DNA from 3 places in the Gordonia malaquae genome. Region 1 is predicted to be linked to each of the others. Evidence: riboswitches for the same ligand, from Rfam matches in the RefSeq annotation. Region 1 holds a riboswitch; each other region holds the start of a gene.
What was found. A riboswitch is a leader RNA that binds a small molecule or an ion and turns the genes downstream of it on or off. The one in region 1 is predicted to bind cobalamin.
Positions count from the first base shown of each region.

Region 2: it holds a riboswitch for cobalamin, as region 1 does, so the genes downstream of both, WFK36_RS03460 (ABC transporter substrate-binding protein) here and metE (5-methyltetrahydropteroyltriglutamate--homocysteine S-methyltransferase) in region 1, are expected to answer to the same signal.
Region 3: it holds a riboswitch for cobalamin, as region 1 does, so the genes downstream of both, cobN (cobaltochelatase subunit CobN) here and metE (5-methyltetrahydropteroyltriglutamate--homocysteine S-methyltransferase) in region 1, are expected to answer to the same signal.

Region 1 is NZ_JBBCUB010000004.1:117,570-123,171, forward strand. Features, by position in the region: gene WFK36_RS15005 (ATP-binding protein) at 1-838, shown strand, start outside; gene WFK36_RS15010 (mechanosensitive ion channel family protein) at 900-1,823, opposite strand; gene ykgO (type B 50S ribosomal protein L36) at 1,939-2,061, shown strand; cobalamin riboswitch at 2,198-2,393, shown strand; gene metE (5-methyltetrahydropteroyltriglutamate--homocysteine S-methyltransferase) at 2,531-4,849, shown strand; gene WFK36_RS15025 (pyruvate carboxylase) at 4,947-5,602, opposite strand, start outside.
Region 2 is NZ_JBBCUB010000001.1:700,314-705,915, forward strand. Features, by position in the region: gene WFK36_RS03440 (HemK2/MTQ2 family protein methyltransferase) at 1-492, opposite strand, end outside; gene WFK36_RS03445 (hypothetical protein) at 494-1,075, opposite strand; gene WFK36_RS03450 (iron-containing redox enzyme family protein) at 1,235-2,356, shown strand; gene WFK36_RS03455 (CapA family protein) at 2,239-3,387, opposite strand; cobalamin riboswitch at 3,419-3,618, shown strand; gene WFK36_RS03460 (ABC transporter substrate-binding protein) at 3,653-4,618, shown strand; gene WFK36_RS03465 (FecCD family ABC transporter permease) at 4,654-5,602, shown strand, end outside.
Region 3 is NZ_JBBCUB010000002.1:315,358-320,959, forward strand. Features, by position in the region: gene cobN (cobaltochelatase subunit CobN) at 1-3,538, opposite strand, end outside; cobalamin riboswitch at 3,587-3,725, opposite strand; gene cobG (precorrin-3B synthase) at 3,737-4,873, shown strand; gene WFK36_RS08540 (HNH endonuclease signature motif containing protein) at 4,967-5,602, opposite strand, start outside.

The sequences.
Region 1 (5,602 bases):
CTTCTCCGCGACCGCGAACCCGGACCGTAAGAAGCCGTTCGACATCCGATCCGTCATGCGCGCGGTCGTCGACCAGGACATGCCGGCGCTCGAACGGTGGGCGGGCATGGCCGACGCCGAGACCGTCGTTGTGCAGGACACTCATCTGGGCGGTCACGCGGTGACACTGATCGGCATCGAGTCGACGCCGATCAACCGCAGGGGTTTCCTCCCGACCGACGGCCCGGACACGTTCAGCGCAGGCACCCTGTTCCCGCAGTCGTCGAAGAAGGCCGCACGGGCCATCAACGCGGCGAGCGGCAACCGTCCGGTGGTCGTCCTGGCGAACCTGTCGGGCTTCGACGGCTCGCCCGAGTCGCTGCGCAAGCTCCAGCTCGAGTACGGCGCCGAGATCGGCCGCGCGATCATCAACTTCGACGGCCCGATCGCCTTCTGCGTGATCTCGCGCTATCACGGCGGTGCGTTCGTCGTGTTCTCCAAGGCGCTGAACCCGAACATGACTGTTCTGGCCGTCGACGGTTCGTTCGCGTCGGTGCTCGGCGGCGCGCCCGCTGCGGCGGTCGTGTTCTCCGGAGAGGTGGGTGTACGCACCGCGAACGATCCTCGCGTCGAGGCCCTCGCAGAACGTGTCACCGAGGCGACGGGCGCCGACCGCGCGACCCTGGCCGCCGAACTCGACGAGCTCCGCACCTCGGTGCGGGCCGAGAAGATCTCCGAGCTGGCGGCGGAGTTCGACGCCGTCCACGACATCAACCGCGCAGTCCGGGTCGGTTCAGTCGACGAGGTGATCGCTGCAGCGGAGTTGCGTCCGAAGCTGATCGGCGCAATCACGAAGTAGTCCGGAGCACTGCAGACCCGAGCGGCCCTCCACTGACCGGTGGAGGGCCGCTCGCCGCCTGTCAGGCCTGTGCGGACGCCCCTGGTGCGCCCCACGGCTGCAACGGGAGTCGTATCCCCTCGGTGTCGAATGCGCGCAGGATCCTGCTGCGCAGATGACGCTGCACCGACCACTGCGCTCCGGGTTCGGTCTTGACGGTGAGCCGCAGCTCGGCGTGGGACGGGGTGACCTCCTGAACGCCGAGCATCTCCGGCTCCCCGCGGACGTTCTTCACGACCGCCCCTTCGGCCGCGGCGTCGACGGCCGCCGCAAGCGCCACGTCTTGTGCACGATCGAGGTCGACGTCGGTCGCGACCGGCACCTCCACACGGGCGACGGCGAAGTCCTGGCTCATGTTTCCGACACGTTCGATCTCACCGTTGCGGATGTACCAGAGGGTTCCATCCATGTCCCGGACGGTGGTGATCCGCAACCCGACCGATTCGATCTCACCGACGACGTCGCCGAAGTCCGCGATGTCGCCCACCCCGTACTGATCCTCCATCATCATGAACACTCCCGACACGAAGTCGGCGACGAGGTGCTGGGCGCCGAAACCGATGGCGAGTCCGATGATCCCCGCCGACGCGATGAACGGGGCGATGTTCACATCGAGCTCCGACAGGATCGAGAGCGCCAACCACACCACCACGACCACCGAGACCGTCGACTTCAGCACCGACCCGATCGTCTTGGCGCGCTGCGCCCGTCGGGTGACCACTCTGGGCGCGGTTCTGTTGGTCTTGTCCCGCAGGGCCTTGATCATCCCCGAACGCTCGTCAGGCGTGGTGCGCGATCTGGGCCGTGTGGCTCGATCGATCACCCGGAAGAGCAGCCACCTGATCACCAGCGCGGCGACGACGTAGCAGGCGATCCGGACCGGCGTCTCGATCAACCCTGCGCGGTTCGCCTCTGTCCATTCGAATGCGATCACGTGAGTAGACATGGTCCCGACCGTACGGACGATGTCGCATCTCGACATCCTCCCTGGGTACGAGGAGCACAGCGGCGACGCTCCGTGTGATAGTAATGATTGTCATTTTCATTATAGAGGAGGAACCATGAAGGTCCGATCATCGCTGCGGTCACTGAAGAACCAACCCGGCGCACAGGTGGTGAAGCGACACGGACGCGTGTACGTCATCAACAAGCTGAATCCCAGGTTCAAGGCACGCCAAGGATGACCTTTCGTCCATGACGCCAGGGTTAAACCCACGTCATCCTTCGATGATGGATTCGCGATTGCACGTCGATAGACTGTGGCCGCAATCGGTTCGCTCGGCAGCGCTCACCATGGAGCCCCTGTGTCGCCGTCGAGCGTCGACGTGGTGCCGCCCCGGCGTCGTCACGAAGAGGGAATCCGGTGAGAAACCGGAGCTGTCCCGCAGCGGTATGTCGGAACGACCGCCGTCACACGCACTGGACCCGTGAACATCCGGGTCTGGGAAGCGACGGCCAGTAGGTGCGCCCACGCGCCCGCCGACGAGCCCGAAGACCTGCCGGTTGTACTGGGCGCGCCGCGCCCGGTGGCTGTCCGCCTCGTGGATTGGGCGATGACACCGAGTGCACGGTCGTCGTTCGACGGACCGTCCATTCGTGACATCTCCCGCAGGGCGACGGCCGTCCGCACCGCATGCAGGAGATACAACAGTCATGTCCCTCGACACGACACATCCGACAACATCACCCTTCACCGCGACCGTGCCGGGCACGGCCCGGATCGGCGCGAATCGCGAGCTCAAGCGCGCAATCGAAGCCTACTGGGCCGGTCGATCCGACCGTGCCGCCCTCGAATCGGTCGCCGCCGTACTCCGCCGCGACGGATGGCGCCAACTCTTGACCGCCGGACTCGACTCGATCCCGGTCAACACGTTCTCGTACTACGACCAGATCCTCGACACCGCTGTACTCCTCGGAGCGCTTCCGACACGTGTCACATCGATCGACGACCCGCTCGAGGCGTACTTCGCGGCCGCGCGCGGTTCAGACGGCGCCGGGAGCGAAGCGAGCGGGCCTTGTTCACACGGCGTGGCGCCGCTGGAGATGACGAAGTGGTTCGACACGAATTACCACTACCTGGTGCCGGAGATCGGCGCCGACGTCACGTTCACCCTCGATCCGACCAAGATCCTCTCCGAACTGGCTGAAGCCCGGGCGCAAGGCGTCCCTGCCCGGCCGGTGGTGATCGGGCCGATCACGTTCCTCGGGCTGTCCAAGCCCACGACGGCGGACGATGCGAACCCGTTGGCGCGCATCGACGAGTTGATCCCGCTGTATGTCGACCTGCTCGAGCGTTTGGCTGCCGCGGGTGCGTCCTGGGTGCAGATCGACGAGCCGATCCTGGTGACCGACTCCCACGAGGGTCTCGCTGAACTGGCCGAACGCGTCTACGGCACACTGGCCGCGGCGACGGATCGCCCGTCGATCCTCGTGCAGACGTACTTCGGCGATGCGGGCGACGCCCTGGCCGCATTGGCGCGGACCGGTGTCGAAGGTGTCGGCGTCGATCTGGTGAGCGGGTCGGTCGAGACCGTGCTGGCCGCGGGTCTCGGCGACAAGCACGTCGTCGCGGGTGTGGTCGACGGCCGCAACGTGTGGCGTACCGACCTCGACGCGGCTCTGAGCCGCCTCGAGTCGATCCGCGGAGTCGTCGGGACGCTCGCGGTGTCCACGTCCTGTTCCACGCTGCACGTCCCCTACACTCTCCGCGGCGAGGACGGTCTCGACCCGGCGCTGCACGGCTGGCTGGCGTTCGCCGAGGAGAAGGTCGGCGAGGTCACCGCATTGGGGCGCGCCTACGCGCACGGCCGGGCATACCAGGCGGCCGAGTTCGACGCCGCACGTGCGGCGCTGGCGTCCCGATCCGATGATCCGCGTCTGCACGTGGACTCCGTCCGCGCCCGCCTGGCTGCTCTGACAAGCGCCGACTCGACCCGTACGGCCGCCGCCGATCGCCGCGTGATCCAAGACGCCGCGCTCGGCCTGCCGACTCTCGCGACCACCACGATCGGCTCGTATCCGCAGACCACTGACATCCGCAAGGCGCGTCAGGCGTTGCGCACCGGTGCGATCGACGAGGCCGGCTACATCGAGCGCATGCGCGCCGAGATCGCCGATGTCATCGCACTGCAGGAGCGGATCGGACTCGATGTGCTCGTGCACGGCGAGCCCGAGCGGAACGACATGGTCCAGTACTTCGCCGAGCAACTCGACGGGTTCTTCGCCACCGCGAACGGCTGGGTGCAGTCGTACGGCTCACGCTGTGTCCGTCCGCCGATCCTCTTCGGCGACGTGGTGCGCCCCGCCGCGATGACCGTCGACTGGATCTCGTACGCGCAGTCCCTCACCTCCAAGCCTGTCAAGGGCATGCTGACCGGCCCGGTCACCATCCTGGCGTGGTCGTTCGTCCGCGACGATCAGCCGCTCGCCGATTCGGCGAACCAGGTGGCGCTCGCCATCCGCGATGAGACCGTCGATCTCGAACGCTCGGGTGCGGCGATCATTCAGGTCGACGAACCGGCCCTCCGCGAACTGCTGCCGCTGCGTGCCGCCGACCGCGAGGCGTACCTCGACTGGGCGGTCACGTCGTTCCGTCTCTCGACGGGGGGCGTGACCGATGCGACGCAGATCCACACGCACCTGTGCTACTCGGAGTTCGGGGAAGTCATCGGCGCGATCGCCGGGTTGGACGCCGACGTCACCTCCATCGAGGCTGCCCGCTCGCACATGGAGGTGCTCGCCGACCTCAACGCGATCGGCTTCGCGACGCAGGTGGGGCCGGGCGTCTACGACATCCACTCACCGCGCGTGCCCGGAGTCGAAGAGATCACCGCTTCCCTGCGGGAGGCGTTGGACGCGGTCCCGGCCGACCGTCTCTGGGTGAATCCCGACTGTGGGCTCAAGACTCGCACCACGGCCGAGGTGACCGAAGCGCTGACCAACATGGTTCAGGCCGCGGCCGCCGTGCGCTGACCGGCCCACACGACGACTGTGGCCCGCGAGAATTCTCGCGGGCCACAGTCGTCGTCTGCCGCGGTCCGTTGGTGAGCCGGACCGCGGCGGACGGAGTTCAGCCGAGTTCCACCAGGAGGTCGCCTGGCGACACCTCGGTTGCGGTGGTGAACACGACTCGCCGAACGGTTCCCGCCGTCGGACTCGTGATAGACGCCTCCATCTTCATCGCCTCGATCGTCGCGACGACCGCCCCCGCGGCGACCGTGTCCCCCACGCCCACCGTCACCGACACGACACCGGCGAACGGTGCGCCGACATGGCTCGGATTGTTCTTATCCGCCTGTTCGGCGGCCGCGACGACCGCGTCCACACCGCGGTCCCGGACGAACACCGACCGCAGGTGGCCGTTGACGGTAAGCAGCACGGTACGGACGCCGGTGTCATCGGGCTCGCTGATCGCTTCCAGCGAGATCAGCAGGTCGACGCCCGGGCGCAACTTCACCCGATGCTCCAGACCGGGCTGCAGCCCGAAGAAGAACTGGTGCGCCGGAAGCTTGGACGTGTCGCCGAACTTCACCAGGTGGTCGAGGTAGTCGGCCGTAGGGCCGGCGAACAGCAAGCGGTTCAGCGCCTGCCTGCGGACGGTTCCGCCCGTGTTCAGCGCATCGAGATCGTCCACTGTCAGTTCGGTCACGACACTGCGGCGTTCGCGGCCTGCGAGGACCAGCGATCGCAGCGGCTCGGGCCAACCGGCGGCCGGCTCCCCCAGTT
Region 2 (5,602 bases), on a different contig from region 1:
CTCGGACTGGACGATCAGCGCTGTGCCGTGCTCCGCCAACAGCCGGGGAAGTATCGCGCAGACCACGTCGAGCACGGCTCGACCGTCCGGCCCGGCGTTCCACGCATGGATCGGTCCGACGACGGACGACTCCGTTCCCGGGGGTGTCGGAACATACGGGGGGTTGCAGGTGACGAGGTCGAATCCGGTCTGGTCCACTGCAGTCAGATCGGACCACATGACAGCGACGTCCACCCCGTCGCGGGTGGCAGCGCGGCGCGTGGCATCCACCGCGTGCGGGCACGAGTCCACCGCGGTCACCGCGGCTCCCCGGAGTGCACCCGCGATCGCCACCGCACCCGACCCGGTGCACAGATCGAGCATCGTGGCACCGGAGAGGTCGACCGATGACAACGCGTCTATGAGGAGATCGGTGTCCTCCTGCGGGCGGTAGACCTCGTGATCGTTCCCCGGTGCGACGGACGCGTCCGGCGACGTCAGCGGGAATGCCATGTCAGCCGTTCCGCCCGCGATACGCGGCATGCCGCAGGTCGTCCCACCAGTCGCGGACAGGCCGCATGTCGTCGGGGACCGACGTCGAATCGAACTCGGCGACGTCGTCGGTCACCGGCTCGCCTCCGAATTCGACTGATCCCAACGGCACACTCGGCCGTCCGTGTGGGCTTCCGGTCAGTTCGAGGACTGCCGGAGCGTGTGCGAGTCCACGACCGAGGCTCTCGAGATCAAGGCCTGCGCCGACCTGCGGTGTGCGGAGTCGGCCGGACACTCGCCACGTTCGGCCGCGGTATCGGAACTGTCCGTGTGCCGTCAGCGGGACCTCGTTCCAGTGGAGCGCGGGCCGCATCACCGGAATCCCCGCGATCCGTCGTTCGGGCCCGGACATCACCAGGTCCCAGCCGACCGAGGGGAATCGTAGTGCGGCCCCGACAGTGTCGGGCAGCAACCCGGGGAGCCCGAGAGCCTTGGACAGGCGGACCGTGACCGGTCCCGAGCGGATCGGGAGGTGGTCGGCGTCGACGACGGCCTCCCCGGATACGACAACTCCGGAGCGGTGAAGCAGCGCGGTGTCTCTCATGGAACCTCCTTGCGTTCGTGCGGCGCTCGTCGGTGCGAAACTGTGGTGATCCTGGGGTACCCGGAACGAGCCGGAGTCAATCCTGGTTTGGAGCCCCGCACGACCGGGTACCCGGTCATCGGCGGTCCGGCTCCCGAAACCACAGGCAGGTGACCAATCGTGACTCGACAGACCCAGACACCGACACGCCGCGCTCAACGTTCGCTGCCCGATTCTCGCGGCCCGGTGTCGAAGCGCATCGTGAATGCGGTTCGTGCATCGACAGGCGATGCGCCGACGGCGATCGATGTCCCGGACGACCTCGATCCATGGGGTGAGGACGTTCAGCTCGCGCTCCTCGTATGCCACGAACTGCACTATCGTGGGTGGTCCGACGCAGGACGAGACTGTGAGTGGGATCCCGCCGTCATCAGTGCGCGAACCCGTCTGGAGGACATGTTCCTCGACGCGGTCGCCGATGAGGCGGCTCAGCTCCTCGGTGAGGGATCTGCGGACGATCAGTTGGGCGCCCTGGCGCGTGCTGTGCCGTCGGGCGTGACCGCGCACTTGAAGAGGCACGGCACCGAGGACGAGTTCAACGACTATTTCGCGGCTCGCTCCATGTATCACCTGAAGGAGGCGGACCCGCACGCGTGGGCGATCCCGCGACTGAGTCGTACGGCGAAGGCGGCGTTCGTCGCGGTGGAGTACGACGAGTACGGAGCCGGTCGAGGCGAACGCGTGCATCAGGAACTGTTCGCCGAACTGTTGTCGTCGATGAACCTCGACGACGGCTACCTGGCGTATCTGGACGCGGCCCCGGCGGTGGTTCTGGCACCGGTCAATCTGATGTCGTGCCTGGGGCTTCGTCGTTCACGGCGCGGCGCGACGGTCGGACATTTCGCGGCCACCGAGGTGACGTCGCCGGTGGGATCGGCCTGGCTGCTCGCCGGACTCGACCGGATCGACGCCCCCGAACCCGCACGATGTTTCTACCGCGAGCACGTCGAGGCCGATGCCGTCCACGAAATCGTCATGCGAGACGAGGTGGTCGCCTCCCTGCTCGCGGACGAGCCGTCCCTGCACGACGACGTGCTGTTCGGGATCAGAGCGTTGCAGGTGGTGGAGAACCGTCTGGACGCCGCCTTCACCACCGCGTGGGAGACGGGCGAGCCTCTGATGGGTCAGGACTCCACGGGTCGGAACCTGGTTCCGATCCGACCGTGCAGGTCGGGGGAGATCTCGTTGATGAACTCCAGCGTCTCGGCCTTCTCGGCACCGCGGTACGGCGTCGGCACGTAGTCGTTGAATCCGGCGTCGCGCGACAGGCGGGTCGGGATCACCCGGTACTCCGATCCCGACACTCGCTCGCCGGTGACGGTGAGGCGAGTCTGCAGGATCATGGTGCGCTTGTCGGACGGGTTGGTGTTGCCGCCGAATGAGAAGTTGCCGAGCGAGTAGGCGATCAACTTGCCCTTGTACGTCGACATCGACTGGAGCACGTGCGGATGTGTGCCGATGACGGCGTCGGCGCCCTGATCGATCGCGAACTCGGCGAGTGAGGTCTGCACCTCGTACGGCCGATTCTCCGCCTCGATTCCCCAATGAAAGAACGGGATCACCACCTGTGCACCCTCCGCCCGGAGGGTTGAGAAGTCGGTGCGGACTTTGGCACGGAATGGCACGGTGTCGGCCCAGGCTTGATAGCCGACGAGTCCGACCCGGACACCCTTCACATCGCGGATCACGCGGAAGTCGTACGTCGAGCCCTCCGACTCGTGGCCGGTTCCGACGTAATCGACGCCGACGGCGTCCAACGCGCGAGTGGTGTCGTCGAAGCCCGCCTGGCCGTAGTCGAAGGTGTGATTGTTGGCCAATGTGACGACGTCGATCCCGGCGGCGGGCAGCGACTCGGCGACCGCGGGGTCGCCGTAGAAGTGGTAGGTCTCACCGTCGCCCTTGTACCGCTCGCGGCGCTCGCCGGTGAGGGCGACCTCGAAGTTCGCCACGGTCAGATCGTCCGCGGTGAAGTAACGTTTCACGTTCTGGAAGAAGTAGTCGGGAGACTTGCCTGCGCGGGCCCACAGTTCGGGGAGGGTGCCCCCGCCGAAATCCTTGTCGGTGCCGAGGATGTTGTCACCGACCCAGCTGATCGTGATGGTCCTGGTGCTCGGAACGTTCTGCTCGGTCGGGACAGGGGATGTCTCGGCTGCGAACGCCGCGCTGTCGACCGACTGCAACATCAGCGGAGCGGCGCTTCCGCCGACGGCTGACACGGCCGTCATCATCACGGCACAGAAGCCGATTCGTCCCGATCGCACCCGAACATCCAACCCGGTTGCGCAGACCGCTGCAAGCCGTCGAACGGTGTAACTCGGGTACGATCACTCCGACGTCACGGTGTTCGGGAAGTCCGGTGAGAAACCGGCGCGGTACTCGCCACTGTGAGCAGGTCCGGCGGGACCGAGAAGTCAACGTCTTCAGCCACTGGGCAGCGCCCGGGAAGGTTGTTCCGCCGGTAGACCCTGTTGAGCCAGGAGACCGGCCGTGACCGACCCCCGAATAGGTTTTCCACGAGTAATGGAAGGCGGGCGTACTTTGCGTACCCGTTTCACAGTCGGCGCCTCGATCGCCGCGATGTCGTTGTTGTTGGCCGGCTGCACAAGCACGAACGGCGGTGACGAGACGACGTCGGGCGCGATCACCGTGCAGAACTGCGGCCGGACAGTGTCGTTGAGCGCCTCGGCGAAGGCCGCGATCACGTTGAACCAAGGAGCGACCGAGACCGCCCTGTCGATCGGTGCAGGTGAACAGCTGATAGGCACCGCATATCTCGACGACACGATCGCGCCGCAGTGGGAGCAGGCCTACAACAAGATTCCAGTGCTCGCGAAGGAGTTCCCGGACCGCGAGACCGTGATCACGCGTAAGCCCGATCTGCTCCTCGCGTCGTACGGCACGGCGTTCGACGAGAAGGCTCTCGGCAGCCAGGACGAGTTGGACGCTCTGGGCATCGCCACCTACGTGTCGCCGTTCGCGTGCAACGACAAGACCAAGCGTGCCGAGTCGTCGTGGGATGCGATCGCCGGCGAGACCTCCGACAACGGTGTGCTGTTCGGCCGCACGGATGAGGCAGACGCGGTCAACGAACGGATGCGTGACGAACTCGCGGCCGTCGAGGCGTCAGCGGCCGGGCGTGGCAAGTCGATCTTCTGGTACGACAGTGGAACCACCACGCCCTACGTCGGCGGTGGGAAGGGCGGCCCGCAGTTGATCATCGACGCGGTCGGCGCCCGAAACGTGTTCGCTGGCATCGACGGCAACTGGGCCGACGGGGATTGGGAGAGCGTCGTTCGGGCGGATCCGGACGTGATCGTGCTGGCCGACGCCTCGTGGGACACGGCACAGGCCAAGCGGACCTACCTGGAGAACGATCCGGTGTTGAAGAATCTGAAGGCAGTCAAGGCCGGGTCTTTCGTCGTGCTGCCGTTCTCGACGAGCACACCGGGACCCCGCCTCATCGACGGGGCGGTGACCGTGTCCGAACAGTTGGCGAAGCGCTGACCGTCACGAGATCGGCTTCGGCCTACCTCGGCTGGATGGTCGGTCTGACAGTTCTGCTCGTGGTGAGCATGGGCGTCGGGGTGTTCGCGGGTTCGGCCGACATCGGACTCGGCGAGGTGTATCGAGCCGTCGCGGGCCAGTTCGGGATCGGGTCGGGTGTTGATGCGAACACCGCCTACATCGTGGTGGATCTGCGTCTGCCCCGCGTGGTCGAGGGCGCGGTGGTGGGGGCCGGGCTGGCATTGTGCGGGGCCGTCCTGCAGTCGTTGACGGGCAACGTCCTCGCCGATCCGTACATTCTCGGACTCGCGTCCGGGGCGTCTGTGGGCGCCACGGCCGTCCTCACGCTCGGAACCACTGTCGCCGGGCTGGCAGGCGGTCCGGCGGTGTCGGTCGCGGCATTCGCTGGAGCGATGCTGGCGTTGCTCACCGTGTTCGCGATCGCGACCACTCGGACCGGCGCGTTGCTGCCGGGCCGGTTGATCCTGGCGGGTGTCGCCGTCGCCCAAGCCGGCGCGGCCCTCAGCGCGATCATGATTCTGCGGGCCGACACTGGAGCCGCGGATCGGGTCATGCGCTGGACACTCGGATCGCTGGCCGGTGCACGCTGGTCGACGATGCCGCTGCTCCTGACCGTGGTCCTGGTCGCCGCCGCGGTGATCGTGCTGGTGTCGAGAACCCTCGATGCGTTCGCATTCGGTGAGCGCAGTGCCACGTCGCTCGGTGTCAACGTCACCGCCACCAGGTGGCTGCTGTACTCGATCGTGTCGGTCTGCACCGCGGTGATGGTGGCGCACAGCGGGATCATCGGATTCGTCGGTTTGGTGGTGCCGCACGCGGCGCGGATGATCGTCGGGCCTCTGCACGTGCGGTTGCTGCCCGTGGTGCTGCTGGTCGGGGCGCTCCTGCTCGTCTGGGCGGACGTACTGGCCAGAACCGTCGTAGCGCACCAGGAGATCCCGGTGGGTCTGGTCACCGCCGTGA
Region 3 (5,602 bases), on a different contig from region 1:
GGTTGGACTGCTGCAGGAACTCTCGGTTGGTCTCGTCCAGAACGTACTGCTCGGTGAGCTGTTCGTACATCCAATCGGCGACGACGTCGGTCGTGGCGTCGTACCCGAACAGGTAGTCGACCGTCGCCGCCATCTCGAACGCGCCCTTGTAGCCGTGCCGCCGCATGGCCGACAACCAGCGCGGGTTCACCACGCGAGCCCGGAACACCCGTGAGGTCTCCTCGTGCAGCGTGCGAGTGCGCACCGCGTCGGGGCGGGTCGAGTCACCGATGTAGGCCTCCGGGTTCGATCCGGTGAGCGATCGGACGGTGGCGATCATCCCTCCATGGAACTGGAAGTAGTCGTCGGAGTCGGCGATGTCGTGCTCTCGGGTGTCGGTGTTCTTCGCGGCGACGGCGATCCTGCGGTACGCCGCACGCATGTCGTCGACCGCGGCGACACCGTCGAGTTCGCGGCCGTACGCGTAGCCTCCCCACTCGGTGTAGACGGCCGCGAGGTCGTCATCGGTCCGCCACTGCTTCGAATCGATCAACTGCAGGAGTCCAGCCCCGTACGTGCCCGGCCGAGAGCCGAACACGCGAGTCGTCGCGCGTCGCGCGTCGCCGTGCTCGGCGAGCGCCGCCCGAGCATGGGCAGCCACGAAGTTGTCGGAGTCCGGCTCGTCGGCGTCGGCGGCGAGGCGCACGGCGTCGTCGAGCATGGTGACCACATGTGAGAAGGCGTCGCGGAAGAACCCGGAGATGCGGATCGTCACATCGATGCGCGGGCGGCCCAGCTCAGCGAGCGGGACCAATTCGACACCTGTGATGCGGCGAGACATCTCATCCCACACGGGTGCCACACCGAGGAGCGCGAGGATCTCGCCGACGTCGTCGCCCGAGGTCCGCATCGCGCTGGTTCCCCAGACCGACAGTCCCACTGACGCCGGATACTCGCCGTGATCGGCGAGGTACCGTTCGACGAGCGAGTCGGCCATCGCGCGGCCGGTCTCGAAAGCCAACTGCGACGGGACCGCTTTGGGGTCGACGGAGTAGAAGTTGCGACCCGTCGGGAGCACGTTGATTAGACCGCGAAGCGGGGAGCCGCTCGGCCCGGCCTCGATGAAACCGCCGTCGAGCGCGTGGAGCACCTGGTCGATCTCGCGACTCGTCTGACGCAGCCGTGGAACCACCTCGGTGGCGGCGAACGTGAGGATCTCTCCCACCTCGTCCGGATGATCGGCCGCCGCAGCGGCGACGGCCTCCGTCGACCAGTCGTCGTCGGCGCATGTCGACACGAGGTCGCGAGCGATCTGCTCCACACGATCGACGTCGCCGCGCGACGAGTCGTTCTCGACCAGACCGAGTGCTTCGCGCAGGCCCGGCAGGCTCTGCGAACCACCCCACAGCTGACGGGCCCGGAGCATGGCGAGGACCAGGTCCACTTCGGTCTCGGCGTCCGGCGCCTGGCCGAGCACGTGGAGACCGTCGCGGATCGCGGCATCCTTGATCTCGCACAGCCATCCGTCGACGTGCAGGAGCATGTCGTCGAACACGTCCTCCTCCGGCCGTTCCGCGAGGCCCAGGTCGGCGTCCATCTTCGCTGCGGTCAGGAGGGTCCAGATCTGCTGTCGGATGGCTGGCAGCTTGCCCGGATCGAGTGCCGAGATGTTCGCGTGCTCGTCGAGAAGCTGCTCGAGGCGGGAGATGTCGCCGTACGACTCGGCCCGGGCCATCGGCGGAATCAGGTGGTCGACGAGGACAGCGTGCGCTCGACGCTTGGCCTGCGTGCCCTCGCCGGGGTCGTTGACCAGGAATGGGTAGATCAGCGGAAGATCGCCCAGCGCAGCATCGGTGCCGCAGTCCGCCGACATCCCGAGGGTCTTACCGGGCAGCCACTCCAGGTTGCCGTGTTTGCCGACGTGGACGACGGCATCGGCTCCGAAACCCCACCCGTCGGTGTCGGCCCGCGATGCGAGCCAGCGGTAACTCGCCAGGTAGTGGTGACTCGGCGGCAGGTCCGGATCGTGGTAGATCGCGACGGGGTTCTCGCCGAACCCGCGGGGCGGTTGAACCAGGAGCACGATGTTCCCGAACGTCATGGCGGCGATCACGATGTCGCCGTCCGGATTCGCCGACCGGTCGACGAAGAGCTCGCCGGGTGGCGGTCCCCAATGCTCGATGACCGCTCCGCGGAGACCGTCGGGCAGCGTCTGGAACCAGCGGGTGTAGTCGGCCGCGCCCACCCGGATCGGATTGGCCGCCAGTGCCTCCTCTGTGAGCCAGTCGGCGTCCTGGCCTCCGGCGTCGATCAGTGCGTGCATCAGTGCATCGGGATCGTCGGCATCCGGGGTCGCGCCGAGGCCCGGCACGTCGCCGGCGACCTGGTAACCGGCGTCGCCGAGCGCCCTCAGCAGATGAACGAGGCTGCGCGGGGTGTCGAGGCCGACGGCGTTGCCGATTCGTGCATGCTTCGTCGGGTAGGCCGACAACAGCAGCGCGATGCGGCGCTCCGTCGCGGGGAGGTGACGCAGCCGAGCGTGCCGGACGGCGATTCCTGCGACGCGCGCGCAGCGCTCGACGTCGGGCGCGTAGAACGGCAGACCGTTCTCGTCGAACTCCTTGAACGAGAACGGCACGGTGATGATCCGGCCGTCGAACTCGGGTACCGCGACCTGGCTAGCGACGTCGAGCGGCGACACCCCGTCGTCCTGGGACTCCCAATCGTCACGCGACGATGTGAGGCACAGCCCCTGCAGGATCGGAATGTCCAGAGCCGCAAGACGTTCGACGTTCCATGCTTCGTCGTCTCCGCCTGCGCCCGCCGTGGCCGGCGTGGTGCCGCCTGCCGCGAGCACAGTCACGATCAATGCGTCGAAGGTGCCGAGATGTGCGATCAGTTCGTCGTCGGCGGCACGCAGCGAGGCGCAGAACACCGCTTCTGCTTGCCCGCCGTGGTTCTCGATCGCGGTGCACAGGGTGTCGACGTACTCGGTGTTTCCAGCGAGGTGCTGGGCGCGGTAGTACAGGACGCCGACGCGCGTGTCGACTGCGCTCGATGAACCGGAAGACTCGCTCGACCGGTCGGAAGACTCGCTTGATCGGCCGGAAGAGTCGCTTGACCGGCCGGACGGGGTGCGTTCCAGGACTCCCCAGGCGGGAGTCTCGACGGGAGGAGCGAAGCCGAGACCGGTGAGCAGCACGGTGTCGGACAGGAAGTCGTGCACGGCGGCGAGGTTCGCGTGACCGCCTGCGACGAAGTAGCTGTGGGCCTGAGCGGCGACGCCTGTCGGAACCGTCGACATGGCCATCAGGTCCGGGTCGGGATTGAGTTCACCGGACAGGACGATCACCGGAACCTGCTGGGCAAAGACGGCGTCCAGCCCCTCTTCCCACGCCCGTCGACCACCCAGGATTCGGACGACGACGAGATCGGCGCCGTCGATGAGGGCGGGGATCTCGTCGAGCAGGATGCGGCTCGGGTTCGCCACCCGGTAGTCGGCGCCGCAGGTGGCGGCGGTGCGCAGATCGGTGTCGGACGTGGACAGCAGCGTGATCACGGCGTACTCCTCGCCGGGAATACGCGCCCGGCATCGTGGGGACGGCCGAGGCTTCTCGGCCTGACGACGTGGGTCTGGCTCGGACCGGCGAATGAACACCGGGTCCTCACAGTGGCGCGACCGCGCCGGTTTCACACCGGCTTCCACATCGAGTTCGCCGCCAATCGTAGCCAGCCCGGCGACAACTAGGCTGAACGGGTGAGCATTCCCGCAGACCGCTGCCCCGGTGTCTTCCGGACCCACCAGGCCGCCGACGGCGCGTTGGCCCGGATTCGGGTGCCGGGCGGCGTGATCGCGTCCGAAGCTCTCGACGCCCTCGCGCTGGCGGCTGACGAGTTCGGAGACGGCACCATCGAACTGACGGTCCGCGGAAACCTCCAGGTCAGGGGGATCGCAGAGAACGATGTCGCGGCGTTCGCGGAGGCCGTGATCGCGGCGGGCCTCGCGTCGGACTCGGCCCATGACAGGGTCCGCAACGTGATCGTCTCTCCGTTCAGCGGCAGGGTCGGCGGGCTCGCCGACCTGCGGCCTTTCGCGGATGCACTCGTCGACGCCCTGGTGGCCGCTGACTGGTCGGCGGTCCTGTCGGGCCGGTTCTGGTTCGGCTTGGACGACGGACGCGGCGACGTCCTCGCCAGGACGACGGACGTCGCGGGTGTCGCGGTCGACTCGGACCACGCCGTCGTCGTGATCGGCGGCTCACACGTCATCGGACCGGTACCGCTGCGCGATCTTCCCGATCAGATGGTCGCGGTCGCTCGGGCGTTCCTCGACGTCGCCGACGGTGCGTGGCGGATCTCCGACCTCGACGAGGACCGTCGTACCACGTTGTTCTCCACCCTCGGGGCATCGGCCGAGGGGCCGCTGCCGGTGTCACGTCATCCCGAACCCCGTGTCGGATGGTTCGACCAGACCGACGGCCGCGTGATGCTCGGTGCAGTTGTGCCGTTCGGCAACCTCAGCGCCGAACAAGCGCGATACGCGGCCGCGATCGGAGTGCATGTGTCGATCACGACCGAACGCGAGATCTTGATCGGTGACCTCGACGAAGCGGTCGCCGAAACCGTCGTCCGAGTGCTGGCTCCCCTGGGTTTCATCTTCGACTCCCGCTCCCCCTGGACCACGCTCACCGCGTGCACAGGATCACCCGGCTGTGCGAAGTCGGCCGCCGATGTCCGGACCGCCTTGCGCGATCACGTCGCGGACCTCGACCCGGACGCCGATGCACCGCCGCATGGACACTGGATTGGATGTGATCACGGCTGCGGATCTCCGGCTCGGAGCCATATCCGCGTCCTCGCATCCGCCGACGGCACCCTTCGACGTGTCGACTAGCTCCTTCTGTCGCGCCCTGTCGTTTGTTGAGCGCAGTTGATTGTCGAGCGCAGTCGAGATTGTGTCGACGAACCGAACCTCAACCGTGTTCGGTCAGAACGGGGGCGTCTTGACTGCGCTCGACGGGCCGGCTGGTCGTTCCCGTGTGCGGCGGTTGTGGGCCCGCATTCTCATGCGGTACCGGTGTTTGGCGTCGGTACGCGTCCGCGGGCGCCCCGGGTCTGACTCGGCGGTCGGCCGCGAGGTTGTCGGGGCGTCGTGGTGGACGCACGGGAGGAGCCCGAGTTCGGGCAGCAGCCAGTGGTTCAATGCCCGCGACCGGACGGTGATGCCTTCCGGGGTGGTGGTCTCGGTCCAGATCACACCGTTGGCGTCGACGATCTGATCGTCGAGCCAGCCGTTGACAAACGTCTTCAGACCGTGGTGGAACCGGCACTTCGGATTGAGGTTGCACGGACACGTCGGACCACCCGCGGCCGGGTCGTCGTGGTTGTACTCGGCGACATGATCCAGATCGCACCGGTAGGCGGGCATATCGCACCCCGGGTGGGTGCACCTGCCGTGCACCGCCCGCACGAGGGCGTCGCACGCCGCGGTCGGCCGGTACCCGTTGCTCGGCTGTGACGCCCCGCCCAGCAGGTCGGTGACGTCGAGGTCACGGACCACGGTATCGGTGTCGGCGGCGATGTCGCGGGCATGCTCGGCGGTGATCGGACCGAACCCATCCAG